Regions from separate parts of the Pengzhenrongella phosphoraccumulans genome, predicted to be linked through region 2. Evidence: riboswitches for the same ligand, from Rfam matches in the RefSeq annotation. Region 2 holds a riboswitch; each other region holds the start of a gene.
What was found. Region 2 has a riboswitch for cyclic di-AMP ahead of VTA80_RS05980 (C40 family peptidase). Riboswitches for the same ligand answer to the same signal wherever they lie in the genome.

Region 1: another riboswitch for cyclic di-AMP. It lies ahead of VTA80_RS20665 (C40 family peptidase); the one in region 2 lies ahead of VTA80_RS05980 (C40 family peptidase).
Region 3: another riboswitch for cyclic di-AMP. It lies ahead of VTA80_RS01040 (C40 family peptidase); the one in region 2 lies ahead of VTA80_RS05980 (C40 family peptidase).
Region 4: another riboswitch for cyclic di-AMP. It lies ahead of VTA80_RS00190 (C40 family peptidase); the one in region 2 lies ahead of VTA80_RS05980 (C40 family peptidase).

The regions. Positions count from the first base shown of each region.
Region 1 covers NZ_CP144210.1:4,464,546-4,471,522, forward strand. The annotation lists gene VTA80_RS20645 (cob(I)yrinic acid a,c-diamide adenosyltransferase) at 1-4, shown strand, start outside; gene VTA80_RS20650 (metal-sensitive transcriptional regulator) at 118-420, shown strand; gene VTA80_RS20655 (heavy-metal-associated domain-containing protein) at 483-710, shown strand; gene VTA80_RS20660 (heavy metal translocating P-type ATPase) at 707-2,974, shown strand; gene VTA80_RS20665 (C40 family peptidase) at 2,998-3,792, opposite strand; cyclic di-AMP (ydaO/yuaA leader) riboswitch at 3,794-3,985, opposite strand; gene VTA80_RS20670 (NAD(P)/FAD-dependent oxidoreductase) at 4,097-5,152, opposite strand; gene VTA80_RS20675 (isoprenylcysteine carboxyl methyltransferase family protein) at 5,149-5,667, opposite strand; gene VTA80_RS20680 (type III polyketide synthase) at 5,686-6,765, opposite strand; gene VTA80_RS20685 (UbiA family prenyltransferase) at 6,865-6,977, shown strand, end outside.
Region 2 covers NZ_CP144210.1:1,286,747-1,293,723, forward strand. The annotation lists gene ddaH (dimethylargininase) at 1-769, shown strand, start outside; gene rocD (ornithine--oxo-acid transaminase) at 766-1,977, shown strand; gene VTA80_RS05970 (universal stress protein) at 2,138-3,106, opposite strand; gene VTA80_RS05975 (HNH endonuclease) at 3,226-3,732, opposite strand; gene VTA80_RS05980 (C40 family peptidase) at 3,961-4,638, opposite strand; cyclic di-AMP (ydaO/yuaA leader) riboswitch at 4,725-4,926, opposite strand; gene VTA80_RS05985 (metal-dependent transcriptional regulator) at 5,034-5,729, opposite strand; gene serC (phosphoserine transaminase) at 5,872-6,977, shown strand, end outside.
Region 3 covers NZ_CP144210.1:208,717-215,693, forward strand. The annotation lists gene VTA80_RS01015 (hypothetical protein) at 128-523, opposite strand; partial or broken gene VTA80_RS01020 (DUF3105 domain-containing protein) at 455-697, shown strand; gene VTA80_RS01025 (hypothetical protein) at 830-1,075, opposite strand; gene VTA80_RS01030 (SHOCT domain-containing protein) at 1,074-1,358, shown strand; gene VTA80_RS01035 (plastocyanin/azurin family copper-binding protein) at 1,355-1,969, shown strand; cyclic di-AMP (ydaO/yuaA leader) riboswitch at 2,395-2,584, shown strand; gene VTA80_RS01040 (C40 family peptidase) at 2,587-3,378, shown strand; gene VTA80_RS01045 (DUF305 domain-containing protein) at 3,557-4,177, opposite strand; gene VTA80_RS01050 (hypothetical protein) at 4,812-5,111, opposite strand; gene VTA80_RS01055 (class I SAM-dependent methyltransferase) at 5,865-6,611, opposite strand; gene VTA80_RS01060 (hypothetical protein) at 6,733-6,977, opposite strand, start outside.
Region 4 covers NZ_CP144210.1:30,850-37,826, forward strand. The annotation lists gene VTA80_RS00155 (hypothetical protein) at 1-178, opposite strand, end outside; gene VTA80_RS00160 (IS110 family transposase) at 699-1,895, shown strand; gene VTA80_RS00165 (RNA polymerase sigma factor) at 2,143-2,856, opposite strand; gene VTA80_RS00170 (DUF4395 family protein) at 3,042-3,536, opposite strand; gene VTA80_RS00175 (hypothetical protein) at 3,524-3,940, opposite strand; gene VTA80_RS00180 (hypothetical protein) at 4,065-4,322, opposite strand; gene VTA80_RS00185 (YibE/F family protein) at 4,591-5,034, opposite strand; cyclic di-AMP (ydaO/yuaA leader) riboswitch at 5,226-5,415, shown strand; gene VTA80_RS00190 (C40 family peptidase) at 5,417-6,184, shown strand; gene VTA80_RS00195 (ATP-binding protein) at 6,359-6,977, opposite strand, start outside.

The sequences.
Region 1 (6,977 bases), 1.8 Mb from region 2:
GTGAGGGAGCGGATCTGACAAAGTACCCCCGGAGGGTATATCTTCGACGGAGAAGGTATACCCGTGGGGGGTATAGATCCTGCGGGCATCACGTACGGACACGCGAAGGAGCGGTCGATGGACCACCCGTTGGACCACCCGCCGGGCTACACCGCCACGAAACAAGCTCAGCTCAAGCGTCTGCGCCGGATCGAGGGCCAGGTCCGCGGGCTGCAGCGCCAGGTCGAGTCCGACACGTACTGCATCGACGTCCTGACCCAGGTCAGCGCGGCGACGAGAGCCCTGGAGTCGTTCGCGCTCGGGCTGCTCGAAGAACACCTCAGCCACTGCGTCGCCCAGGCCCTCGCGGCCGGTGGCGCCGAGGCTGACGCCAAGGTGAAGGAGGCCTCGGTCGCTATCGCTCGGCTCGTGCGTAGCTGACCGCGCCATCACCCACCCCACCCCACTTCACCACAACAACCATCACCACCAGGGGAGTCACCATGACCACCACGACCGACTACATCGTCACGGGTATGACCTGCGCGCACTGCGTCGCAGCTGTCACCGGTGAGCTGACGGCGCTGGACGGCGTCCAGGCGGTCTCGATCGAGCTCGTCGCCGACGGCGAGTCGACGGTCACCGTGCGAAGCACCGGGCCGCTGCCCGAGACTGCCGTCCGCATGGCGGTCGACGAGGCGGGCTACGTGTTGCAAGGTGCCCGCGCATGACCCCGACCGTCGCGCCTGACCCCGTCCCCGTTGCCGGCACCGTCGCCGGCACCATCGAGCTCTCGATCGGCGGGATGACCTGCGCCTCGTGCGCGGCCCGCGTCGAGAAGAAGCTCAACCGGATGGACGGGGTCAGCGCGACGGTCAACTACGCCACCGAGAAGGCCAAGGTCTCCTATGCGCCGACGGTGTCGCCGGCAGACCTGGTCGCCACGGTCGAGGCGACCGGGTACACCGCGGCACTTCCTGCTCCGCCCCGCTCGGGCGCCGGGGCGGACGAGCCCGACCCGGCCGCCGTCGTGCGTCGGCGCCTGATCGTGAGCGCCGTGCTGGCCGCGCCGGTCGTCGCGCTCGCGATGGTCCCGGCGTGGCAGTTCGACTACTGGCAGTGGGTCTCGCTCGTGCTCGCGGTGCCGGTCGTGACCTGGGGTGCGTGGCCGTTCCACCGCGCCGCCTGGACCAACCTGCGCCATCGCGCCGCGACGATGGACACCCTCATCAGCCTCGGCGTCCTCGCGGCCTTCACCTGGTCGTTGTACGCCCTCTTCTTCGGCGGCGCGGGCGAGCCCGGCATGAGCATGCCGTTCACCTTGATGCCGTCGAGCGCGACCGGGGCCCCCGAGATCTATCTCGAGGTCGCCTCTGCCGTGACCGTGTTCATCCTGACCGGGCGGTACCTCGAGGCCCGTGCCAAGCGCAGCTCCGGGCAGGCGCTGCGCGCGCTGCTCGAGCTCGGCGCCAAGGACGTCGCGGTGCTGCGCGACGGCGCCGAGGTCCGCATCGCCGTCGAGGAGCTCGCCGTCGGGATGCGGTTCGTCGTGCGCCCTGGGGAGAAGTTCGCGACCGACGGCACCGTGACGGACGGCGTCAGCGCCGTGGACGCCTCGATGATCACCGGCGAGTCGGTGCCGGTCGAGGTCGGACCGGGCGACGCCGTGGTCGGCGCCACCACCAACGCCGGCGGACGGCTCGTCGTGCAGGCGACCCGGGTCGGCGCGGACACCCAGCTCGCCCAGATGGCCCGGCTCGTCGAGGACGCCCAGAACGGCAAGGCCGACGTCCAGCGCCTCGCGGACCGGGTCTCGGCCGTGTTCGTGCCGATCGTGATCCTGCTGTCGCTGCTGACGCTCGTCGGCTGGCTCGTGCTCGGACCGAACGCGCAGGCCGCCTTCACGGCCGCCGTGGCCGTCCTCATCATCGCGTGCCCCTGCGCCCTCGGCCTCGCCACCCCGACGGCGCTCATGGTCGGCACCGGTCGTGGCGCGCAGCTGGGCATCCTCATCAAGGGTCCGCAGGTCCTCGAGTCCACCCGTCGGGTCGACACCATCGTGCTCGACAAGACAGGCACGGTGACCACGGGCCAGATGAGCCTCGTCGAGGTCGTCGCCGCCGCGGGAGCGAACGAGGGGGAGGTCCTGCTGCTCGCGGGCGCCCTCGAGCACGCGTCGGAGCACCCGATCGCGCGCGCCGTCGCCGACGGCGCGCGGGAGCGCTGCGGCACGCTCCCGCCCGTCGAGAGCTTCGCGAGCACCGAGGGACGCGGCGTCGCCGGGGTCGTCGACGGGCGCGCCGTGACGGTCGGACAACGCACCTGGCTGGCCGAGGACTGGGCCCAGCACGCCCCCGCGGCCCTGGTCACCGCGGCCGACGCCGCCGAGAGTCAGGGCCGCAGCCCCGTGTGGGTCGGCTGGGACGGCGAGATCCGCGGCGTCGTCGTGGTCGCGGACACCGTCAAGGTGTCCAGCGCCGAGGCGATCGGCGAGCTGCGCCGGCTCGGCCTGCGCCCGATCTTGCTCACCGGGGACAACGCCCGGTCGGCCGCCGCGGTCGCGGAGCAGGTCGGCATCCATCCGCAGGACGTCATCGCCCAGGTGCGCCCGGCCGACAAGGTCGAGGTGATCCGCCGGCTGCAGGCCGAGGGCCACGTCGTCGCGATGGTGGGCGACGGGGTGAACGACGCCGCCGCTCTCGCGCAGTCCGACCTCGGGCTGGCGATGGGCTCGGGCACCGACGTGGCCATCGAGGCCAGCGACCTGACGCTGGTGCGCTCGGACCTGCGGTCGGCCGGGGTCGCGATCCGGCTCTCGCGGCGCACCCTCGGCACCATCAAGGGGAACCTGTTCTGGGCCTTCGCCTACAACCTCGCGGCACTCCCGCTGGCAGCCGCGGGGCTGCTCAACCCGATGATCGCGGGCGCCGCGATGGCGTTCTCGTCGGTCTTCGTCGTCACCAACAGCCTGCGGTTGCGCCGCTTCGAGCGCTGACCGCCGACGCTGGCGGTCCGCGGTCAGCTGATCCGGATGAAGACCGGGTTGGAGAAGTAGATCGCGCGGAACTGGACGCTCCCGCCGGGCTGCGGTGCGTCGATCAGCTGATCGCCACCGGCATAGATCGCCACGTGCCCCGGGTGCCACACGAGGTCGCCGGGCTGGGCGTCCGCACGCGAGACGACCGTGCCGGCGTTGCGCTGGGCGCTGGAGGTGCGCGGGAGGGCGATGCCGAGCTGGGCGAACACGTAGGAGGTGAAGCCGGAGCAGTCGAACCCGCTCGGCGTGGTGCCGCCGTACACGTACGGGACCCCGACGTACCGGGCCGCGATCTCGATCACGGCGCTGCCGTTCGCGCTGGCGGGGGCCGGTGCGCCCGTGGTCGTCGGGATGGCGGCGCGCACTGCGCTGCGAGACGCGGCCCGCGCCCGGACGGGCGGCGGCGGGTCGGCGACGACGGTGAGCGCGGGGATGTCCAGCGCCCATGCCGAGTCGGCGGCGACGCTCACCACCGGCGCGGACGCCAGCACCGCACGAGCGGCGGAGGTCAGCGCGGACGTGTCGACGCCCGTAGCCACGCTCTCGGCCGGGAGGGCGCCGGCGGCTGACGGCACCGCGACGCTCGCGTCACCGGGCTCGGCGGCACCGGCCGGTGCGGCCATCGCGGAGACCACGAGACCGGAAGCGGCAGCGACGACGACGGATCGCCGTCCGACCGACGCGAGGCTGCCGGTGGCTGCGTCCGCGAGGTCACCGAGCATGGTGCTCGGTCGACCGGTCGCGCGATGACGGGCGGGCGTGGTGCTCACAGCCATGGTGACCTCTCCGGTCGCCTGTGGGGTGAGCTGTCGGGTTCGGGCGGAAGTCGCGCCCGGCGGGTCGAGGTACCGACCCGCTTCACCCCAAGGACACCGACTGGCGGCGCCCGACGATCGTGGTTCCCCCGCTCCTGCCAGCGAGAAGTCCTGGTGCCCAGACGGTGGTGGCAGGACTCGGCGGTCCACCTTGGGCGTACCTGAGGATGAACCTCAGGGACGCTCGACCCTACCGCGCCGAGGGGCTGCGAGGACAAACCGATCGCCTCGGGGCAAAAGCGCGCCTGCTATGCGGCAATTCGTCCTAGCGCGCAAGGCGTTCGACCACCGCGCCGAAGGCCGACGGCAGGTGCACCGCGGTGGGCACGATCACCCGGCGTAGCGGAGAGGTCGCCAGGGCCACGAGCGCGGTCGTCAGCAGGCGGTAGTCGCGGGTCGACGCCGACCAGGCGCGCTCGTACGCTCCGGCGTCGTCCAGGTGCGCGACGGCGGCGGCCGCCTGGGCGAGCCCCACCCGGAGCCCCTCGCCCGTGAGCGCGTCGACGTACCCGGACGCATCACCGACGAGGCGCACCCGGCCGGCGGTGCGTCGCGACGTGCGCTGGTGCAGCGGACCGGCGCCGCGCAGCGTGCCGGCAGGCTCGGCCCCTCGAAGCCGCTCGGCGAGCTCGGGAAAGGTCGCGAGCGCACCCGCGTAGTCCGTGTGGGGCGGCCCGAGCAGTGCCACGCCGACGACGTCGTCGGCCACGGGCGTGACGTACGCCTCGACCGTCGGGCCCCAGTGGACCTCGACCAGGTCGGTCCACGGTGCGACGCGGAAGTGCTGTCGCAGGCCGAACCGGCGCCGGTCGCGGTCTCCCCGACCCCGCGGCGGCCCGGCTGCGGGCCGGTCGAGCCCGACGACCCGGCGGACCGTCGAGTGCAGACCGTCGCAGCCCAGCAGCCAGCCGGCGCGCAGGCCTGCGGCGGAGACCGTGTCGTGGTCCTGCTCGATCGTCCCGACGCGCCCCGCCACGCGCCGCACGCCGAGCGCCGTCGCGCGGGCGTCCAGGGCGGCGTGCAGCGTCGTGCGCCGCACCCCGAGCCCGGGGCCGGACTCGAAGTGGTGGTCGGCGTGCAGGTCGCCGCCGCGGTACCCGATCCCGAGCAGCGGGTGACCCTGCGGGTGCACCCCGATCCGGGCGAGGGCCGCGACCGCTCCGGGCATCAGCCCCTCGCCGCAGGCCTTGTCGATCGACGCGCCCCGCGGCTCGACGACGACGACGTCCAGGCCGGCCAGTCGCGCTTCGATCGCGGCCGCCAGCCCGATCGGCCCGCCGCCGACGACCAGCACATCCGTGTCGCGGGTCGCGGTGCTCATGCGGCGGCGACCAGGGCGCGCTCCTCGGTCGGGATACGGAACCCGAGCAGCAGCACCGCGTTGAGCACCGTGAACACGAGCGCCGTCAGCCAGGCGGTGTGCACCAGCGGGAGCGCGATCCCCTCGACGACGACCGCGACGTAGTTGGGGTGCCGCAGCCAGCGGTACGGCCCGCGATCGACCAGGGCGAGGCCGGGGACCACGATCACGCGCGTGTTCCACTGCGGGCCGAGCGTGCCGATGCACCACCAGCGCAGGGCCTGGCTGGCGAGCGCCGCCACCAGCGCGAGCCAGCCGAGGAGCGGCACGAACGGTCGATCGGCGACGTGCACCTCGACGACGCAGGCCACGAGCAGCCCCGCGTGCAGCAGCACCATGGGCGGGAAGTGGCCCCGACCCGCCTCGACGCCGCCGCGGGCGAACGCCCATCGGGCATGGCGGGTGGACACGACGAGCTCCGCGATCCGTTCGACGGCGACGGCCGCGATCAGGGCATCGAACGCGATCACGCTCAGGGCAGGCACGGCGCGCCCTCAGCCCTGGTCCGGCCAGCGGAGCAGCACGAGCTCGGCACTGATGCCCGGGCCGTGGGCGAAGAGCACCCCGGGGTCGCCCGGCTGCTGACCGCCGAGCGCGAGCGTGTCCGCGAGCACGTGCAGCACACCGGACGAGGACAGGTTGCCGACGCGCGCCAGGGACTCCCAGCTCAGCGCGAGCGCCGCGGTCGGCAGGTCGAGCACCCGGGCTGCGGCCTCGAGGATCTTGGGGCCGCCGGTGTGCGCGACCCACGTCGTGATGTCGCCCGGCTTCAGGCCGTGCCCGGCGAGCAGGTCCACGACGTCGTCGCGCAGGTGACGCCCGACGACGTCGGGCAGGTTCGCCTCGAGCACGATCCGGAACCCGCTGCCGCCGATGCCCCAGCCGAGGACGTCCTGCGTCTCGGGGTACAGGTGGCTGCGGGTCGCGATCACGTCCGGCCCCGCGACGCCCGTCGTCCGCGCACGCTCGTCGCCCACCATCACGACGGCGGCCGCACCGTCACCGAACAGGCCGCTCGCCACGAGGTTGGCCATCGAGTCGTCGCCGGGCTGCATCGTCAGCGAGCAGAGCTCGACCGAGACCAGCACCCCGACGTCGCCGGGATGGCCTTGGAGGTAGTCGTGCACGCGGGCGATCCCGGCGGCGCCCGCGACGCAGCCGAGCCCGAACACGGGCAGCCGCTTGACGTCCGGGCGCAGCCCGAGCCGGGCGACGAGCAGGGCGTCGATCGACGGCGCCGAGATGCCGGTCACCGAGGTGAACAGGATGAAGTCCACCTCCTCGGGCGCGATCTCGGCCGCCGCCAGCGCGCCGCGCAGCGCCCGCTCGGCCAGGTCGGTGCCGAGCGAGATGAACAGGTCGTTGGCCTGGCCGAAGGTGGTCAGGTCCCGATAGTCCTCGAGCGGCATGGCGAGGTGACGGGTCCGCACACCGCTGCTCGCGTGCAGGCGCTCGAGCACCGCACGGCGTGTGGACCCTTCGGTGGTGAGAAGTGAACCGATCGTCTCGGTGATCTCGTGCTGGGGGTAGCAGAACTCGGGGAGGACTCCGGTCACCGATGCGATGCGCGACATGTCGGCATCGTGCCATGCCGCGCGTTTTGAGGCCGGGATTCCGCCCGGTTGGTACGGTCCACGACAACATCGGTGGCGATCGCGGGGGAGGGGTGAGCGGTGCGGGGTCTGAGGGCGACGATCGGCGGGCTGGCACGCTCGTGCCACCTCGGACCGACGCTGGCGGTGACGGCACTGACGACGGCCCTCGCCATCGGTGTCGGCGCCGACCT
Region 2 (6,977 bases):
GGACGTCACGCGGCACACCGACCGGGACCTCGCCGTTGCGCAGTGGAACGTCCTGCGCGACACCTACCTCGGCCTCGGGCACACGGTGCAGACGATCCCGCCGCTCGAGGGCCTGCCCGACATGGTCTACGCGGCGAACGGCGCGACCGTCGTGGACGGGGTCGTGTACTCCGCGAAGTTCCACTACGCCGAGCGCGCACCCGAGGGCCCGGCGTACCAGAAGTGGTTCGCGGACCAGGGCTACCTCACGCACACCGCGCTCTCGGTCAACGAGGGCGAAGGCGACCTGCTCGTCATCGGCGACGTCATCCTGGCCGGCTGGGGCTTCCGCACGGACCGCGCCTCGCACGCCGAGCTCCAGGAGCTCGTCGGCCGGCCGGTGATCTCCCTCGAGCTGGTGGACCCGCACTTCTACCACCTGGACACCGCCCTGGCGGTGCTGTCCAGCGACTCGCCGGACCCGCAGATCGCCTACTACCCGGCGGCGTTCTCGCCCGGGTCCCGCGCGGTGCTCGAGTCGATGTTCCCGGACGCGATCCTGGCCACCGCCGCCGACGCCGCGGCGCTCGGCCTCAACGCGGTGAGCGACGGCCTGAACGTGATCATCGCGCCCGACGCCGTCGATCTCGCCGCCGCGCTGCGAGCGCGCGGGTACGTGCCGATCGCCGTGGACACCAGCGAGCTGCTCAAGGGTGGCGGTGGGGCGAAGTGCTGCACGCTCGAGGTCCGAAAAGCCGCCGTCACCGACCTGATCGGGGTGTCCCGATGACCGCCGCCCTGGAGGCGCCCACCGGCGCCGTGGGCGCTGGGGGCCACCTCGCACACAACTACCACCCGCTGCCGATCACCATCGCGTCCGGCGAGGGCGCCTGGGTGCGCGACGCCGCCGGCACGCGCCACCTCGACCTGCTCGCGGGCTACTCGGCGCTGAACTTCGGTCACCGGCACCCGGGGCTGACCGCCGTCGCGCATGCCCAGCTCGACACGCTCACGCTGACCTCGCGCGCGTTCGACAACGACCTGCTCGAGACGTTCGCGACCAAGCTGACAGCCCTGACCGGCACCGAGATGATGCTGCCGATGAACACCGGCGCGGAGGCGGTCGAGACCGCCGTCAAGACCGCCCGCCGGTGGGGCCACGAGGTTAAGGGCGTCCCGGCCGACCGCGGCACGATCATCGTCGCGGATGGCAACTTCCACGGCCGCACCACGACGATCATCTCGTTCTCCACCGACGACGACGCCCGCCGCGGGTTCGGCCCGTACACCCCGGGCTTCACGGTCGTGCCGTACGGCGACGCCGCGGCGTTGATCGCCGCGATCGACGAGGACACCGTCGCGGTGCTGCTCGAGCCCATCCAGGGCGAGTCCGGCGTCATCGTGCCGCCCGTCGGCTACCTGCCGGCCGTCCGCGCCGCGTGCGACGCCGCCAACGTGCTCCTGATCGCGGACGAGATCCAGTCCGGGCTCGGCCGCACGGGCACGACGCTCGCGTGCGAGCTGGTCGGGGTCCGACCCGACCTCATCACCCTGGGCAAGGCGCTCGGCGGCGGCATCCTGCCGGTGTCCGCGGTCGTGGGCCGCGCCGACGTGCTCGGCGTGCTCACGCCCGGGTCGCACGGCTCGACGTTCGGCGGCAACCCGCTCGCGTGCGCGGTCGGGATCGCGGTCGTCGACCTGCTCGAGACCGGCGAGTACCAGGCGCGCGCGCGGGAGCTCGGCGCCCACCTGCAGGCCCGGCTGGATGCGCTCGTGGCCGACGGCTCGCTCGCGGCGCGGCGCGGCGTCGGGCTGTGGGCCGGCATCGACCTCGACCCCGCGCGCGGGACCGGGCGCGAGCTGTGCGAGCGGTTGCTGGCGCGGCGGGTGCTAGCGAAGGACACGCACGGCTCGACGATCCGACTCGCCCCGCCCCTGATGATCAGCGCCGACGACCTCGACTGGGCCCTGGACCAACTCACGGACGCCCTCCACTAACCCCCTCCCCCGCCCAAAACCAGCTGCCGAACTCGGAGGTTTGCCTCGAACTCGGACACCACGGTGTCCTAGTTCGAGGCAAACCTCCGAGTTCGCGGGTCGCGGTGGGCCCGGTGAGGTGCGGTGAGGTAGGTAAGTAAGTGGGTGGGTGGGGTGGCGGTTAGCGGTAGAGGTCGCCGATTCCTCGGATTCTTGTGCCGGGAGGGGTGGGCGGGCCTTCCGTGCTTCGGGCGGTGACCACCATCACCGGGGCGGCCGAGTGGTGCAGGACCGCCTGGCTCGTCGAGCCCAGGAGCAGGCCGGTGAAGCCGCCGCGCCCGCGCGAGCCGACCACGATGAGGTCGGTCGCCGTGGAGAACTCCGTGAGCAGCGCGGCCCCCGTGCCGTCGAGCGCGTGCCGCTTGACCTGCACCCCCGGCAGGTCGACCAGGGCCCGGTCCACGACGACGTTGAGCCCCTCGGCGACGTCGGCCAGGACCGCCTCGTGGTCGATCGCGGCGGGCAGCCACGCGAGCGCTCCCGTGCCGGAACCCAGCGGCACACCGGCGACCGCCGTCAGCTCGGCGCCCCAGGCCTTCGCCTCCCGGATCGCCTGCCGCAGGGCCAGGTCCGAGGCGGGTGAGCCGTCGACCCCCACGACGATGCGGCGCACCGGGGCGATCGGTGCCTGTTCGACGTCGTTCGCACGCGCCGGCGGGCGGGTGGGCACGACGACGGTGGGGCAGAAGGCGTGCGCCGGGAGCGCGGACGAGACGGTGCCGAGCAGGCGGTCGGCGAACCCGCCCCCACCCCGCGTCCCCAGCACGACCAGGCGCGCCGTGCGGGACATGTCGACCAGCACCCCGGTCGCATCCCCGGTCGCCAGGCACGACGTCGCCGCCACCCCGAGCGAGTCGGCGCGCGCCTGGGCCTCGGCGAGCACGACCTTGGCGCCCTCCTGGATCGCTGTGTCGTCGAGGGCTGCGTAGCCGCCGTCGAGGGAGGCTGCGGTGAACGACGGGAGCGAGTAGGCGCACACCAGCTTGAGAGTGAACCCGTGAGTGACGGCCTCGGCGGCCGCCCAGTCGAGCGCGTGCAGACTGGCCGCGGAGCCATCCACCCCGACCAGAACCACGTTGTCGCGCGTCATGGCTGTTCCTCCCGAGACTCCCAGAGCATCTTTGCTCTAGTGTCCCTCGAAAATACCCTGCGGGAAGGGCTGGGCGTGCCAAAACCTTTGCCGATACATTCCCGTCGGTGCGGGGCTGCTCAGGCCACCAGGTAGGCAGACCAGGACGGATCCGTCCGAACTGTCGCAGCGAACAGCGCCGCCACCCCCCGCGGGGCGTGCGGGCTGAACTCGAGCTGCCACCCGAGCTCCGCGAGCAGCCGGTCAGCCTTGCGATGGTTGCACCGGGCGCACGCCGCCACGACGTTGGTCCACTCGTGCCGGCCCCCGCGCGACCGGGGCTGGACATGGTCCACGGTGTCCGCTGTGCCCCCGCAGTACGCGCAGCGGTGGTCGTCGCGCTGCAGCACCGTGCGCCGGGTCGGCGGAACCGTGCGGCGGTGCGGGACGTGCACGTACCGCACGAGGCACATCACGAGGGGCACCGGCACCGCGGACCGCTCCGAGTGCAGCAGTCGGCCGTCCGTCTCCAAAACCATCGCCTTGCCGGTCAGCACGAGCACGACGGCGCGATGGACGCTCACCACGCAGAGGGGTTCCAGGCTCGCGTTGAGCAGCAACGTCCGTCGGGGGGGCGCCACGGGCATCAGCACGATGAGCTCCAGGACCAGGTTGTCGGGCCCGTCTGGCTGACTCGGCCCGCTGTGGAGGTACAAGCGCGACAATCGTAACCGCACACCGCGTCGCCACCAGCCGGGGCCGTCTCTGGAAGGTCCCGGCCGCGGCGATGGGCGGGGCTCGCGCCCCCTACCCCGAACGCGCGACGGCCCCGGCGGCGCCTGACGCGCTACCGGGGCCGAACGTTGGGGGATCGGTCAGCTGACCCGGATGAACACCGGGTTGGACTGCCAGATGGCGCGGAACTGGACGGAGCCGCCGGGCTTCGGCGCGTCGATCTGCGTGTTGCCGCCGGCGTAGATGGCGACGTGGCCGGGGCTCCAGATCAGGTCACCGGGGAGGGCGTCCGCGCGGGAGACCACGGTGCCGACGTTGCGCTGGGCGGACGACTGCGACGTCATCGAGATGCCGAGCTGGCCGTACACGTAGGCGGTGAAGCCGGAGCAGTCGAAGCCCTCGGGGGTCTTGCCGCCCGACCGGTACGGGACGCCGACGTAACGGGCCGCGACCTCGAGGACCGCGTTGCCGGAGACCGACTGCGGGACGGGGCTGTTCGCGGCGGCCGGCACAGCGGTCCGAGCGGCCGAGCGAGACGCTGCCGCAGCGGTACGGGTGACGGGCTTGGGCTTGGGAGCGTCGACGACGACCGTGACGGCCGGGACGTCGAGCGTCCAGGAGGCGTCGGCGGCGACGGTGACGACCGGGGCGGTCTCGAGAGCGGCACGCGCCGAGGCGGTCAGTGCCGAGGTGTCGACGGCCGGGACCGACGAGGCGTTCTCGGCGGACGTCGCCGCGGTGGCCGGCGCGCCGAAGGTCGAGACGACCAGTCCGGCAGCGGCAGCAACGACAGCCGAGCGGCGGCCGACGACGGCCATCGATCCGGTTGCGGCGGTAGCGAAGTCACTCAGTGGTGTCACAGGTCGGCGCGCAGAGCGGTGCCGGGCGATGCTCACAGTCACGTGATGCCTCTCCGAACGCCTACGAGGTCAGCTGTCGGGTTCGGGTAGGAAGAGTTCACCCGGCTGATTGGGCGTCGTTACCGACGTCCGCCCAGCTTCACCCCAAGGTCACCGTCACCGGTGTCCACGAACTTGGGTCCCCCGCCCCTGCCGGCGAAGTCGTACGGAACCCCGTGCGGCGGCAGGATTAGGCGATCCGCTCGAGGGCTCCTGCGGATGAGGGTTCCGAGGAGCAAGTTGAACGTACCGGACAGGCCCACCCAATGTCACGTTTCGGTTACGGTGACGAAAGTCACACCGGGTGGGTTTGATCAGGCCTTGACGAAGATGTGCCGCGAGATCTCTTCCGGCAGATCGAGGTAGTGGTCCTTGCCGGCGGTGCGGACCGTCACGACCCCGCGGCCGCTGCCGACGCTGATCTCCGCGCCGGGGGTGACCCCCGCCTCGGCAAGGCGGCTGAGGAGCTCGGGGTCGGTCTGGACGGGCTCCCCGAGCCGCGCGACCACGGCCTGGATCGTGCCGCCGTCGAGCGGCGCGATCTGGGCGAGCGCGACGACGCCGTCGAGGAAACCCTCCGGTGCGGCCTGGTCGCCGAGCTCGGCGAGCCCCGGGATCGGGTTGCCGTACGGCGAGTGCCGGGGGTGGTCGAGGAGCTCGAGCAGGCGCCGTTCAACCCGGTCGCTCATCACGTGCTCCCAGCGGCAGGCCTCGTCGTGCACGAACTCCCAGTCCAGGCCGATGACGTCCGTCAGCAGGCGCTCGGCGAGGCGGTGCTTGCGCATGACGCGCGTCGCCTTGAGCAGCCCGGCCTGGGTCAGCTCGAGATGCCGGTCCCCCGTGACGATGACGAGACCGTCGCGCTCCATCCGCGCCACGGTCTGCGAGACGGTCGGGCCCGAGTGCCCCAGCCGCTCGGCGATCCGGGCGCGCAGCGGCACGATGCCCTCTTCGGACAGCTCGAAGATGGTCCGCAGGTACATCTCGGTGGTGTCGATCAGGTCGCTCACGGAAGGCCTCTCGGGTTGATCACGCTCTGGCCCCAGGCTACGGGGTGTTCCGGGGTGTCGTCGGGGGTGCCCACCAGGGGGTTTGCGCGGCCCGGAGGCCGGTCATGGTGGTCCGCGCCGCACGCGAGGTTAGGCTCGCGAGGTGCCCGAGCCGACTGGTAACACGCCCCCCGCCATCGCGATCCCTGCGGGGCTGCTGCCGGACGACGGGAGGTTCGGCTGCGGTCCGAGCAAGATCCGCGCCGAGCAGGTCGCCGCTCTGGCCGCGGTCGGCGGCTCGCTGCTGGGCACCTCCCACCGCCAGACCCCCGTCCGCAGCCTCGTCGGACGCATCCGCGAGGGCCTCGGTGACCTGTTCAGTCTCCCCGACGGCTACGAGGTCGTGCTGGGCAACGGCGGGTCGACGGCGTTCTGGGACCTGGCCACGCTCTGCCTGGTCCGCGAGCGCGCGCAGCACACCACGTTCGGCGAGTTCGGCGCGAAGTTCGCGACCGCCACGTCCCGCGCCCCGTTCCTCGCCGAGCCCACCCTGCGGACGGCACCGGCCGGCCAGCTCGCGCGACCCGAGCTCGAGGACGACGTCGACGTCTACGCCTGGCCGCACAACGAGACGTCCACCGGGGTCATGGCCCCCGTGCGCCGGGTGGCGGGATCCCGGGAGCAGGGTGCGCTGACGCTCGTGGACGCGACGTCGGCCGCCGGTGGGCTCGCCGTGGACATCGCGGAGACGGATGCCTACTACTTCGCCCCGCAGAAATGCTTCGCGTCCGACGGCGGCCTGTGGCTCGCGCTGCTCTCGCCCGACGCCGTCGCGCGCTCGGCCGAGCTCGAGTCGAGCGGCCGTTGGGTGCCGGAGTTCCTCTCGTTGCGCACCGCGATCGCGAACTCGCGGCAGGACCAGACCCTCAACACCCCCGCGATCGCCACGCTGGTGCTGCTCGCCGAGCAGCTCACGTGGATGCTGGACCACGGCGGGCTGGCCTGGACGGCCGCTCGGACCGCGGCCTCCGCCGCGTACCTGTACGACTGGGCCGAGGCCCGCGACTGGGCCACGCCGTTCGTGACCGACCCCGCCGCCCGGTCGAACGTGGTCGGCACGGTCGACCTGGACCCGGCCATCGACGCCAAGGCGGTCGCCGCCGTGCTGCGGGCGAACGGGATCGTCGACGTCGACCCCTACCGCAAGCTCGGCCGCAACCAGCTGCGCGTCGCCCTGTTCCCCGCGATCGAGCCCGACGACGTCCGTGC
Region 3 (6,977 bases), 1.1 Mb from region 2:
AAGAGTTGCTGAAGATCCGTCGCGGGCTGCCACTTTTGCTGGGTTGTCGTCTCAGAGCCACGTACCGTCGATATCGCGCCCCTCGCCCCGTGCGAGAGAGAGGTTGCCGTCACCTACAACCCGTCGCTCAAGAGGAGCCCCGCTCGTGAACCGCAACCGCAAGACCGAACTGACCTAACGCCGGGCACGGCTCGCGCAGGTCAAGGCTGAGCAGAAGAGGGCCGAGCGCAAGCGCGCCTGGGTCATCGCCTCGCTCGCGGGCGTCCTGGTCCTCGGCCTGGTCGGCACCACGATTGCGATCGTGGTCGATCAGAGCGCCAAGAACGCCGATCTCGCTGCCCAGGCGAAGGACCCGATTCCGGGCCTCAAGACCTTCACTGATCTCTCGCAGGACCACGTCGACACCAAAGTCGACTACGCCCAGAACCCGCCCACCGGTGGTGCGCACTCCGCGATCGAGCAGGTCTGCGGCTTCTACTCCGAGCCGATCGTCGATGAGAACGCCGTGCATTCTCTTGAGCACGGCGCCGTCTGGATCACCTACGACCCGAGCCTGCCTCCCGGCCAGGTCGACACGCTGCGCGACTTCGCAGCCAAGGACAACTACGTCCTGGTGAGCCCCCGCGAGGGGCTCGCCTCGCCCGTCGTGGCGAGCGCCTGGGGCATCCAGCTCGCGCTCGATTCGGCATCCGACGAGCGACTGCCCGTCTTCCTTGGCTCCTACGTCAATGGCCCCCAGACCCCAGACCCCAGAGCCTGGCGCCTCCTACTCAGACGGAGTCGGCACCCCGGAATAGCGCAATCCCGCGTCGTTCACCTCGCGTGGAAGTCAATCGGCGGGAGCTCGGCGAGCGGGGTTGTCGCGGCGAGAGCCCGCGTCGATTTCGGGGTCCAGCGAACCGACGACGTCGGGCACTTTGCGCATCTCGCGGAATTTCAGGCCAACAACCCCCGGATGAACCACGCAACTCGGATCTTCGTCGGATCTTTGTCGTTCCTCGCCGGGATCCTCGTGTGGCGACGAGAGGGTGGAGTCAGCACCGACGAAACACGCGCGAGCGAAGGAGACGGACATGATGGGTTGGTACGGGAACGGCATGAACAGCGGCGGGTGGGTCTTCATGGGCCTGTTCTGGATCGCACTGATCGCACTGACCGTGTGGTTGGTGCTCCGACTCCTGCCGTCGAACAGCAGGCGCACCGAGACCGGGGCGACCCCCACGCCGTGGCCGGCAACGCCCGGACAGGAGTCCCCGTTCGAGATCCTCGACCGCCGACTGGCCCAGGGCGACATCGACGGCGAGACCTACCAGGCACACCGCGCGGCAATCACCGCGGCGCGAGGAGGCAACCGATGACGGCACCCTCGACCACCACGCGGCAGCCCCGCCGGGGATGGCTGATCGCGGCCCTGGCCGCGACCCTGACGGTCCTGCTCGGCTCGATCTTCGCCGCAGTGGCGTGGGGCGGGACCTGGGGTCAGGGCTCGTCCATGGGTTCCGGGTTCGGCGGCTCGGGGTACGGGTCCGACGCGGCGCAGGCGGCGCCGGACCTGCCCGGGCAGGTCGTTCGCGTCTCGGCGGCGGACATGGGCGGCCCCATGATGGGCGGCCGCACCGGCATGGGCGGCGGGATGATGTATCTACGCGCCGACCGCACCACCGTGGCCCACGGACAGGTGTCGTTCCTGGTGACCAACGACGGCCGCAGAGACCACGAGCTGGTCGTCCTGCCGCTCGCCGACGGCGAATCGGCCGGCAACCGCACCATCGGCGCCGACAACCAGATCGACGAGACCGGCAGCCTCGGCGAGGCGTCGAGCACCAACGCCGAGGGCACCGGCGAAGGAATCGCGCCGGGCACCTCCGGATGGGTCACCCTGACCCTGCCCCCCGGCCACTACGAGCTGGCCTGCAACCTCCCCGGCCACTACGCCGCCGGGATGTCCACCGAACTCACGGTGACCTGACACTCGTCACCTGCCCTGGTGCCGGTTCATTCCTGTACCGCGACCACATTCGCAGTCGACTGACTCTGCCGTCTTGATACTGCGCGCGGGTGCCAGTTGTTGGCGCGGGACCGGGTCCTGTCGAGGGATCATCGGGCGGCAGGATCATCGGGACCGCTTCGACGGCCAGGACCCGTAGGCCCAGGAGGGCCGCCCGATCTCTGACATCTGATCACCGCGGCATGAGCGACAAGGCGGACGGCCACCGGACTCGCGCCGAGGGCCGGGTCCGGGCCAGAGGTGCTGGGCCAGCGAGCAGCGCCCTGTGACAGCCTGGGCCGTGTCGACTGGCGTTCTCACCAATCAGCACGTTGTGACCTGACCGTGACAATCGGGGCGCGCTTCATTTAGGGTCGGGTCAACCCGGGGGCCATTCCCGGGTGCCCTGAGGTGGACCGCCGAATCCTGCCACCACCGATGGACCTCGCGAAGTCTCGCTGGCAGGAGCGGGGGACCCAAGCACGATGGACATCGCACTCGGTGTCCTTGGGGTGAAGCCGATCGTTGTGTGATCGGCCGGGCGCATACTCCCGCCCGAACCCGACAGCTCACCCCGAAGGCGACCGGAGAGGTCCCCCATGCCCGTGAGCTCAATCCCCGCCCGCCACCGATCAGCCAGTCGGCCCGTCACAGCCCTGTCCGACCTCGCCTCCACCGCGACCGGGGCCATCTCGGTCGTGGGTCGTCGATCCGTCGTCGTGGTGGCGTCCTCCGGACTGGTCATGTCGGTGTTCGCTGCACCTGCGACGGCCACCGTGTCCGCCGAGATCAACACCAGCCACCCCGCCGTGGACACCTCCAGCCTGACGGCCGGTGCACGCGCAGTCCTCGCAACCTCACCGGTCGTCAGCGTGCCAGTCGACGCGTCCTGGTCTCTGGACACTCCCACGCTCACCATCGTCGCCGACCCGCCGCCCCCACCGCCCCCGCCGGTCCGTGTGGCCCCGCCTGCCGCATCGCGCAGCACGGCCCGCGCAGCGGTCCCCGCGGAGGCCGCCCCGGCCACGGAAATCGGCGCGACTGCACCGGCGAGCGCGAACGGCAGTGCGATTGTCGAGATCGCATCCCGTTACGTCGGTGTGCCCTATCTGTGGGGCGGTACGACACCGTCCGGGTTCGACTGCTCGGGCTTCACGTCCTACGTGTACGCGCAGGTCGGCATCACCTTGCCCCGAACCTCGTCGGCTCAGCGCAACGTCGGCACGGTTGTCTCACGTGCCGACGCCCAGCCAGGCGACCTCATCTGGTCCCCAGGTCACATCTCGATTTACGCCGGCGGCGACCTGCAGGTCGATGCACCAAAGCCCGGTCAGACCATCCAGATCCGGAGCATCTGGCAGTCCAACCCCACGTTCATCCGGGTGAGCTGAAAAGCGCGAGGCGCCCAGCGGCCACGCCGCTGGGCGTCTCGCGTTCCTTGCTCCGGCACTCGCACCTCTCGGCCGCCCAGTCGCCGACCCTCCCGAATCGTGCGATCAGGGCACAGAGCAAGTTGAGTGCAGCCGACAGGTGCACAGCGCGCCCGGCCGCGGATGATGCGGGATCGAACTACAGGCCCTTGAGGAGCTGCTCCATCTCGGTGATCTCCGCCTTTTGTGCGTCGATGATGGATTGGGCGAGTTCGAGAGCTTGGGGGTTGCTGCCCGCGGCGAGCTGAGAGTCGGACATCTCGATGGCGCCTCGGTGGTGATCGATCATCAGCTCGAGGAAGCGACGATCGAACTCCGTCCCGGTGACGGCATTGAGCTCAGCCATCGCCTCTGTCTGGCTCAGCCCGCCCATGTCCATGCCGCCCATGTCCATCCCGTCCATGTCGACGTCGGCCGCGCTCTGCTCACCCCACGCCATCAGCCACGACTGCATCTCGCGGATCTCAGGATCCTGGGCGGCAGCGATGCGTTCCGCCAGGGTTTTGACCTCTGCGGTGCTGGCGGTGCGTCCTGCAAGATCGGCCATCAGGACGGCACCCTCGTGGTGCACCACCATGTTTTGGGTGAACGTGACATCGGCGTCGTTGTGGCTGGCGTCGACCGGCACGGCCACGGACGGGGACGAAGCGCTGGAGGGACTGCTCGCGGCTGGCGCACTTTCCTGACCGGCGCACGCGGACAGGACCACGGCGAGCGCGAGCGCGCCGCCGACAGCTGTCATGCGGGTCTTGACGTTCATGGTGTTTCTCCAAGGCTCGGTGGACAACAGGACAATCGGCTCGTGGCAATGACTTTCGAGTGGTGTGCGGCGTTGTAAGGGTGGTGGGTGCGCGCGAAGGCACGTGCTCGCATTGGTGGCCCGACGGCGTTCCCCAAGGAGCAGCGCGGGGCGGCCGTGCCCTAAGGCGGTGCACGCGTAGTTCGCCGTTCACCGAGAACCCCCACCGACGCGACCGGAATCACGCACGTCGGCGGGGACGGCTCGGCCCCCAGGGAGAGGGCGTTTCGGGACCAACATGCACCTCCCACGATCAATTCCAGATTCATCGGTCTACTGCAACCCGCGAGGCGCTGCGATGACCGCCCGCTGGGCATCCCAAAGTTCGTTGGCGAACCCCGCTCGTAGGGTCGAGATTCGATGAAGATCTGATGAAGATGACGGGGTCAAGCGCGCGGGCCGAGGGAACCGCGGCTGGCATGTTGACGGTCAGGCTTGCTCGTCACGGTCCCGTCCTCCCACATCGTCAACAACGGCCGTGGCCACCGCTTCGCTGTCGCTCAGCATCGCGCGTGCCGGCAACCTGCCTCAAAGCCCGGTTGGTGGCCGCCGGTGGGGTGGAACGACTCGATTGTGGCCTCGGAGTTCGGAGTCCCTACCGCGGGTGGCGGCGGCTCAGGACGGCGAAAAGTCCGAAGCAAATTGCAGCAATGCCGAGGTAGACGAAGCCCTCGAGCAGTGACTCGTTCCCCGACCTCAGGAGCTGCGTGATGTCCCAGTACGGACCGGTCTTGGCCGCCTCGTTCACATCGACGTAGTAGAAGTGCTCGGCGATGTACCAGTGGTTCGCCCACACGCCGACCTTCCAGGCGCCGAGCAGGACCGTGAACAGCCCAATACCGAGCGACCAGGAAATGGTGCGCCTCGCCCACCGCACAGTTCGCGGAGTTCTCACCTCCGGATTGAGACCAAGTTCCACCGTCGTGCACCCCTTTCAACTCAGGTCGTGTGGATCGTCTACCGCAAACGCAACGCTCGTGGGATGAGCCGTTCGACTCCAGCCACCGGGCACGACGGTGCCGCCGGCCACACTGTCGTGGATGTCGATGACGAGCGGTGCGATGACCGGGCCGTCGTAGCGGACCGTGACCCATCAACCGTCGATGAGTGCGAAACGCTCGATCAGGTTGGGTCAATATTTCAGTGCGCGTCTCGGTCCGCTGGGCGAGTCATCGCGCGTTGGCGCATCCGATCGAGGACTACGAGGAACGTGATGGCGAGAACGGTTGCTACGACGACCAAGAGCAGGTGGTCGGGGAACAGTAGTCCTAGCGACGTACCCACGACCCATGCAAGAACAGTGGGCCACGAGCGCTTCAGCGAGACCCCGGACGGTCCGATGTACGCATTTTCGTCTACGCTCCGCATCGGTTCCATCTTGACCCCATTGTTGGCTGCTGGAACGAACGGATCTGGCTTCGACGTCGTGAACGTAGCACCCGTTTCTTGCTGACGTGACGCTTCTGGGTGCCGGTTGCACGCACTGTTCGACAGCCGGAGGCAGCCTTCGACTCTGGCTGACCGGACACCCCTGGAGGTAGTTCCACTTGCGGCCTGCGAGGGTCTCGATCGGCGCCCGCGATCCACCACATACCTGTCGCCAAGGTGCATTCGGTGCCGACCTGCGTTGTGTCCTTGGCTGCTCGGCTCACATCAGGGTCGCCCGGGAGCATCGTGCGATATAGGGCAGGTGGATGTGCTCCGCACCCGCGAGCGAGGGGTTCGTGTCGATGAGATGCCTGACTCGGGTGAGCAGGTCGTGGCGTGCGTCGGCGGGGAGGGTGATGACGTAGCTCCGGGATGCGACCAGGTCGAGCAGGTCGTGGGGGGTGAGGTGGTGCGTCCATTCGACGTCGAACCGCTCGACGGGCCCGAACGGAGCCCCGATGCGCGGGTTCATGGCGCCCATGTCTTGTTCAATGCCTTGGTGCATGAGGCGTCCGAGCTCGGCGACCCAGTCCTCGCGTTCGTCGCGGATATTCCAGACCAGGCCGAGCCGGCCGCCGGGCGTGAGCACGCGGCCGACCTCGGGGACCGCCATCTCGATGTCGACCCAGTGCCACGCCTGGGCAACCAGCACGACGTCGACCGAGTGGTCGGGCAGAGGGATCTGCTCGGCCCGTCCTGCCAGCGCCCGCACGGCGGGAAGTGCGCGAGACAGCTCGTCCCGCATCCCGTCGGAGGGCTCCACGGCCACCACGTCCAGGTGCCGCGTCAGGAGTGGTCGGGTGAGTTGGCCGGTGCCGGCCCCGAGGTCGAGGACCGTGCGCGCACCGTCCGGGAGCAGCCAATCGATCGCGACCTCGGGATAGCTCGGTCGGCCGGTGTCGTACTGGCGCGCCGCCGCGCCGAAGGATCGGGCCTGGACCGCGCGCTCGTGATCGCTGATCGGCATGGTCACAGTCCCGCGCCGGACGGCCGACCGCCGGTCACCCCTGTGGCGACGCATGCGGGCGCCGCATCGGAGCGGCTGAAGAGATTGGCTTGTGCTCGCGCGGGTGATCGTTGCGGTCGGGTCATGACTCACGCAAAGAGAGAGCGGCTCGTCGGCGGTTCCGTCGGCGCAGCCAGGCAACGGCAGCAACCCCGCCGAGCAGCGTCATCGCGGGCATCGCGACCGCCATCGTCGGAAGCTGCCAGAACACGGGAATGACCAACTGGTCGGACGTTGGCGAGAGATCGACGACGTACTCATCGGCGCTGACCTGCACCGCTGAGCCGTAAACCGCGTAGAACGGTCCCTGCCACGCCCACAGCGACC
Region 4 (6,977 bases), 1.3 Mb from region 2:
CCTGAAGGTCGGCGTCGACACCGGCGCGATCGACCCCAACCTCTTCGAGCGCGTCAACCAGGACGTCGAGTGCGGCACGGATCTCGGCACGGTCCAGTTCGCCGCCCAGCGCACGCACGACGACCAACAGGGCCGCACGACGGGGCTCAACCTCCGCGGGATCAGGGTGCAGCGTCACGTCGACCATCCTCGCACCGTTGCCAAACACCGAGGCAGGCTCCAGGCCGACACCCATCGCGACCTCATCCGGTTGACTCTCGATGTCTGACACCCGCCGATGACCGCTCGGCCACCCGCGGTCAAAACCTCGGCACCCTCACCGACGACGAGAAGCTCAACGTGTTCCTAGGGGAGCCGCCGGGTAAGCCGGGTGAGCGCTCGGACGCTTTCGTCGCCGAGCCGTCGCGCGATCCGTGTGCGCGCCGACAACTCCCAGGGCGCCCGTTACCTTCTTCTCAGCCCCGCGGGTCGGGTTGGATCGGGGGTGCTGGCCTGTCGGTCTCGGCATGATTGCCGCCCCCAGTCGTCCATGATCCGGGGGGTGTTGTCACCGGGACCGGTAGGTGAGGGGTGATCGCTGATAGGGGCACGGCCAAGGACCCGCTGGGGTTCCGTAGTGCCGTCCGTAACGTGGATGCCGACGCTCGTCACCGTGGGACAGTCCAGCTTGCCTTGTTGCCGACGAGGGGGGTCCAGCGATGATTCGTGGTCATGACCAGGTCGACGTGTTCGTCGGGCTGGACGTCGGCAAGAGCGACCACCACGAGGTCGCGCTGGACCGCGGAGGGAAGGTCCTGTTCGATCGGGCGCTGCCCGACGACGAGGCCCGGCTGCGTCAGATCCTGGCCCAGCTCGGCGAGCACGGGCAGGTGCTGGTGGTCGTTGACCAGCCGGCCACGATCGGGGCTCTGCCGGTCGCGGTCGCCTTGGACGCGGGCGTGATCGTCGGGTATCTGCCGGGGTTGTCGATGCGGCGGATCGCGGACCTGCACCCGGGCCAGGCCAAGACCGACGCCCGGGACGCGGCGATCATCGCCGAGGCCGCCCGCTCGATGCCGCACACGTTGCGCTCGATCGCGCTCGACGACGAACAGGTCGCCGAGCTGTCGATGTTGTGCGGGTTCGACGACGACCTGCGCGCTCAGAGCACGGCCACCTCGAACCGGGCGCGGGGCTTGCTCACTCAGATCCACCCGGCCCTGGAGCGGGTCCTGGGCCCGCACCTGGACCACCCCGCGGTCCTGGACCTGATCCAGACGTGGCCAACGCCGGCCGACCTCGCCGCCGCTGGCTCGCGGCGGATCACCGCCCGGCTGCGCAAGGGTGCCCCGCGCCTGGCCGAGCGCCTGGCCGCTCAGATCACCCGCGCGCTGGGCGAGCAGACGGTCGTGGTCACCGGCACCAGGGCCGCTGGTGTCGTGCTGCCCAAGCTCGCGGCGCAGCTGGCCGCGCTGCGCACGCAACGCGACGAGGTCGCCGTCAAGGTCGAGGAACTGGTCGATGACCACCCTCTTCACCTGGTCCTGATGTCGATGCCCGGAGTGGGCATCAGGACCGCCGCCCGGGTCCTGACCGAGATCGTCGGCAAGGACTTCACCTCCGCCGCGCACCTGGCCTCCTACGCCGGGCTGGCCCCGGTCACGCGCCGGTCCGGGACCTCGATCCGAGGCGAGCACCCCTCACGATCGGGGAACAAGGTCCTGAAACGCGCCCTGTTCCTGTCCGCGTTCGCGGCCCTTCGCGCCCCGATCTCCCGGGCCTATTACGAGCGCAAACGCGCCGAGGGCAAGCGCCACAACCAGGCCCTGATCGCGCTCGCCCGGCGCCGTTGCGACGTCATGTTCGCCATGCTCCGCGACGGCACCCTCTACGACCCACCAGCCCGAACCGCTTGACGAAGAACATAGGGGCTCTCCCCGTCGGTAGCCGTTCCAGACGATGCTCTCGGTGGCGGGGACCATCGGCATCGTCACCGCTCTGGTGCTCGGGGCGGACGTCGGCGTGCTCGTGTACGGGCCGTCGTGGTCGAGGTCTATCCCTTCCAGTCGGCGCGTTGGAAGGGCGCCAGGACGGACCCGGGGGGAGTTCCGCCTGGGCTGAGACGCCCGTCGGTGCACCCGGTGACCGCCGAGCCCGCCGTCCTCAGCCGGGCGCGGGCTCGGCGCCGACGGCCCGGCTGACCTCGGCCAGGCGCTGCTCCAGAAAGGCGCGCTCCGCGGCGTTCGCCGTGAGCTCCATCGCGCGCCGGTACGACTCAGCCGCGCCAGCGGCGTCTCCGAGGCGGCGCAGCAGGTCGGCACGGGTGGCGGGAAGGTAGGGATAGTCGGCGAGCCGAGGATCGGTCGCCAGCTCGTCGAGGAGCGGCAGTGCGGCGGCCGGACCGTCGGCGAACGCCACGGCGGCGGCCCGGTTCAGCGCGACCACCGGGGTATTCCACACCGCCAGCAGCCGGTCGTAGAGGTGCACGACGCGCGGCCAGTCGGTCTGCTCCAGGGACGGCGCCATCGCGTGTACGCCGGCGATCGCCGCCTGCAGGGTGAACCGCCCCGGTGGGCCGGACGCCAGCGCCCCGGCCGTCACCGTGAGCCCCTCCAGAATCGCGCGCTGGTCCCAGCGCGTCCGGTCCTGGTCGGCGAGCAGGAGCAGCCGGCCCTGCTCGGCGGTCCGGGTAGCCCGGCGCGCGTCGGTGAGGAGCATCAGGCCCAGCAGTCCGCGGGTCTCGGCCTGCTCGGGGAGCAGCGCGGCGAGGGTGCGCGCGAGGTGCAGGGCCCGGTCGCAGAGCTCCTCACGGACGAGCGCGTCCCCCTCGCCGGCCGTGTGGCCGGTGCTGAAGAGCAGGTGGATGGCGGTGAGCACGCTGTCCAGGCGCTCGGGCAGCTCCGCCCGGCCCGGAACTCGGTAGGGGATCCGTGCGTCGGCGATCTTCTTTATCCATGGGCATAAGGAAGTCGGCGCACGTGGCCAGTAGAAAGACCTGGTCGTCGGCGGCGGGATCAATGCGATCGACTTCGCGCTGGTCGCGGGCCGCTACACCAACCCGTTCAACGCAATTCCCGGACACTTCTGCTCGACCCGAAGAACAGTCTGTAGATCCACGAACCGAGGCACCAGAGACTGCCGGTTAGAATCGCTCCCCCGGCGACGACAAATCCTCCGGAGATCAGACCGAGCACGGGCGCTCCGTTGTAAAAAAACAATGCCGACAGTGCCAGCATTACCGTGGAGAGCAGGTACGAGAATCGTCGCGGCGTTGGTGTCGACGGAAGTGGCGGAGATCGAAACAGGTGTCGCACGATGAAGTTATAGACCAGGTCGAGGATCATCCCGCGCGGCCAAACTATCCCGCTCAAGGCAACGAGTGCCATGGTTCCGAGCCAGATAGGCGACTGCAACAAGAGTCCGATTACGATCAGAATCGTGCCCACGGCGGGGGTGAATCGCAGCGGCATTGCGAAGCAGGATTTGGCTTCGGTGTCGAAACTGTCAAATCCCTGCTTATCTAGATTGGCCTCCAAAGAAGCACTCAGGCTTGCCATCTCTTTATCCTCCTTCTAGCCGGGGCTCTTTCGCGCCGAGCGTGACGTCCGTACTCAATGAATTGCCCCCTGGGAGACCCGGGGTTCCCGAACAATGAACGGGCGACAGCTCCTGACAGCTCCGGAACTGGCGGCGGTGCGGGCCTGCCTGCGGCCGCCGCCGCTCGCGCCGCAACTTCGGCGGCGCACTGCTGCGCGATGATTCGCTCGAGATCGGCCGCCAACACGGCGCGCTGCGCGTCGATCTCGACCTGTTCAGCCTCGGAATGATCCTTCATGCCCTCAAGGGTCCGCTGTTCGGCACTCTGGTCTGCGATCAGCTGCTCGATCTCGACCTGCCGGGCTTGCGCCGCCGAGCGGGAAGCATCGGCGGCGATGACCTTCTGGTCAGCGTCGGACTTCAACGCAGCGACATTGTCCTGGATCGCGCTCAGGCCCGACTGACCATTTCGGAGGAGCCCATCAGGAACGGCGAGCCGGCGCTCACGCCCGACCCGCCCGCTCCCTCGAGAATCGTGGGCACGTCTGCTAGGCGACCGCCGACATGGTCCGCATGAGGTCCGAGCCGTGCGCCCCCTGGTGCATCCCCGGGTTGTGGGTGCCGGAGAAGCCAGCGCCGTGGGCGCATTCGGAGACGTGCTGACCGTAGGCAGGGCCGCTGGCGACGGACTCGCTACGTGCATTTTCGCTGGTAGCGCTGGCCGGCGAGGCCTGAAGAAGGACGGCGGCTGCGACCGCCGCGGTGGCGACGGCGCGGCCGAGCTTCGTGCTGCTCTTGGTGCTCATCATGTGAACTCCTCAACGTGCATGGTGGATTCTGTCTTTCGGGATGACTCCAGAATTGCGCCCCAATCCATCGATCCCGGCAACGAAACGACAAAGATCCGACAAAGATCGCGGCATCACGGACGGAGGCGAAGTCGGCCCTCGTCACCGATGCCAACCCCAGCGCGTCGATACGCGAGGTCCGGTGACGGTGGGTGGATCGCACCGTTGGTCCAAGCCTGGGACCCGTGGCGGCCCGCGGGCGCTCGTGGTCCACGAGATGCCTGGATCAGTGGTGGTAGCCCGCTGTCTCGGCCACGCGGTGTCGTTGACGTGAGGGCTTCGCCGGGTCCGCGATCGCAACGAGGGCGGCGATCGCGGTTGTCAACGGGATCGCGAGAACCAGTCCGATGGACCCGACCAGGGTGCGCACGATCTCCCCGGCGAACTCCCCGCCCGTCAGCGTCTGCGCCAGCGGCAGCTGGTGGATCTCGACGAGAAGGAGCAGCGGGAGAGAGGCTCCCGCGTACGCGAAGGCGATCGTGTACACGGTCGATGCGATGTGATCGAGCCCGATGCGCATCGCGCGTCCGAACAGCTCACGCGGGCTCGCGTTCGGGTCCGCGGAGCGCAGCTCCCAAACTGCGGACGCCTGGGTGATCGTCACGTCGTTGAGCGCCCCGGGCCCACCCACGCAGCCGGCCGCGAAGGTCGTCCGCAGTGATCGAGTCAAATCCTCCGGCGGCGTAGATCTGCTCGACGCGCCCGCGGACGTTGAGACCGTTGTCCTCGGCCTCTATCGCCTCGTTGGCGTTCGGGGGAATGTGTCCGTCGACGGCCACCTGCGAGGGTCCGTGACCTGACCGTGACAATCGGGGCTCGCGTCAGTTAGGGTCGGCTCACCCTGGGGCGATCCCGGGTCGCCTGGGGTGGACGCCGAGTCCTGCCACCACCGATGGCCCTCTCGAAGTCTCGCTGGCAGGAGCGGGGGACCCAAGCACGGCGGACATCGCACGTCGGTGTCCTTGGGGTGAAGCCGATCGCTCGTGATCGGCCGGGCGCAAACTCCCGCCCGAACCCGACAGCTCACCCCGAAGGCGACCGGAGAGGTCCCCATGCCCGTGAGCTCTATTCCCGCCCGCCACCGATCAGCCGGTCGGCCAGTCACCGCCCTCTCCGAGCTCGCGTCTACCGCGACCGGGACTCTCTCGGTCGTCAGTCGTCGATCCGTCGTCGTCGCGGCGTCCTCCGGCCTGATCATGTCGGTGATCGCGTCACCGGCGAGCGCCACCGGGCCCAACGAGAACACCATCAGTCACGCCGCCGTGGACACCTCCAGCCTCACCGCAGGCGCACGCGCGGCGCTCGCGACCTCGCCGATCGTCAGCGTGCCCGACGAGGCGTCCTGGTCCCTGGACATCCCCGCGCTCGCCGTCGTGGCCGACCCGCCACCCCCGCCGCCCCGCGCAACCCCACCTGCCGCGTCGCGGAGCGCGGCTCGCGCAGCCGTACCGGCCGCGGCGATCGGCGCGACCGCACCTGCCAGCGCGAACGGGAGCGCCATCGTCGAGATCGCGTCGCGGTACGTCGGGGTGCCCTACCTGTGGGGCGGCACGACCCCGGCCGGGTTCGACTGCTCGGGCTACACGTCCTACGTGTACGCGCAGGTCGGCATCACCTTGCCCCGCACCTCATCGGCCCAGCGCGAGGTCGGCACGGTCGTCTCCCGTGCCGACGCCCAGCCCGGAGACCTCATCTGGTCCCCCGGTCACATTGCGATCTACGCCGGCGGAGACCTGCAGGTCGATGCGCCCCGCCCCGGCCAGACCATTCAGATCCGGAGCATCTGGCAGTCCAACCCGACCTTCATCCGGGTCGGCTGAGCAGCGCGCGACGCCCGGCGCACACCGAGTCGCCGGGCGTCGTGCGCTCTTCTGCCGATTCGAGCCAAGCGGACAGGCTCTCGTCTGCCAGGGAATCGGCGACCGACCGATGAACCCAACCGGCCATCCACGGTGCCAGCAGGATCTCGCGGGCGCCACGAGCCCGAGGTGCACCTAGAGGCCTGAGACCACCCCGGCTGCGGGCAGCGTCACGGTGAAGACCGCGCCTCGACCCGGCCCATCGCTGTGTGCGGTGATGGTTCCGCCGTGCGCTTCGGTGATCACCTTGGCGATCGCCAAGCCGACGCCAGATCCGCCGTGGGCGCGGTCTCGGGCGGTGTCGACCCGGTAGAACCGATCGAAGATGTGCGGCAGGTGGTCGGGGGGAATTCCCTCGCCGTCATCGGCCACCACGATGCGGACTGACGCACCCGCGCGGTCCGCCATCAGCGTGACCCGGCCGCCAGGCGAGGTGTGCCGCAGTGCGTTGTCGAGCAGGTTGGTGAGAACCTGCGCGATCCGATCTGCGTCGGCGTCGATCCTGGCGGTCGCGGCGACCGGCGCGACCCGGACATCCAGGACCACCCCACCTGTGGTGTACCGATGGGTCGCCTGCGCGGTCGCGTCGGCCACGACCTGCGCGACAGCGAGAGTCGTGCGACGCATCGTCAGGCGTCCTTCCTCGGCGGTGGTGACCAAGGCGATGTCCTCGCTGAGCCGCGTCAGACGCGCGACCTGGTCGCCGAGCATGGCCAGGGTTGGGGCGTCGGCCTGCTCGACGCCTTCGGTGATC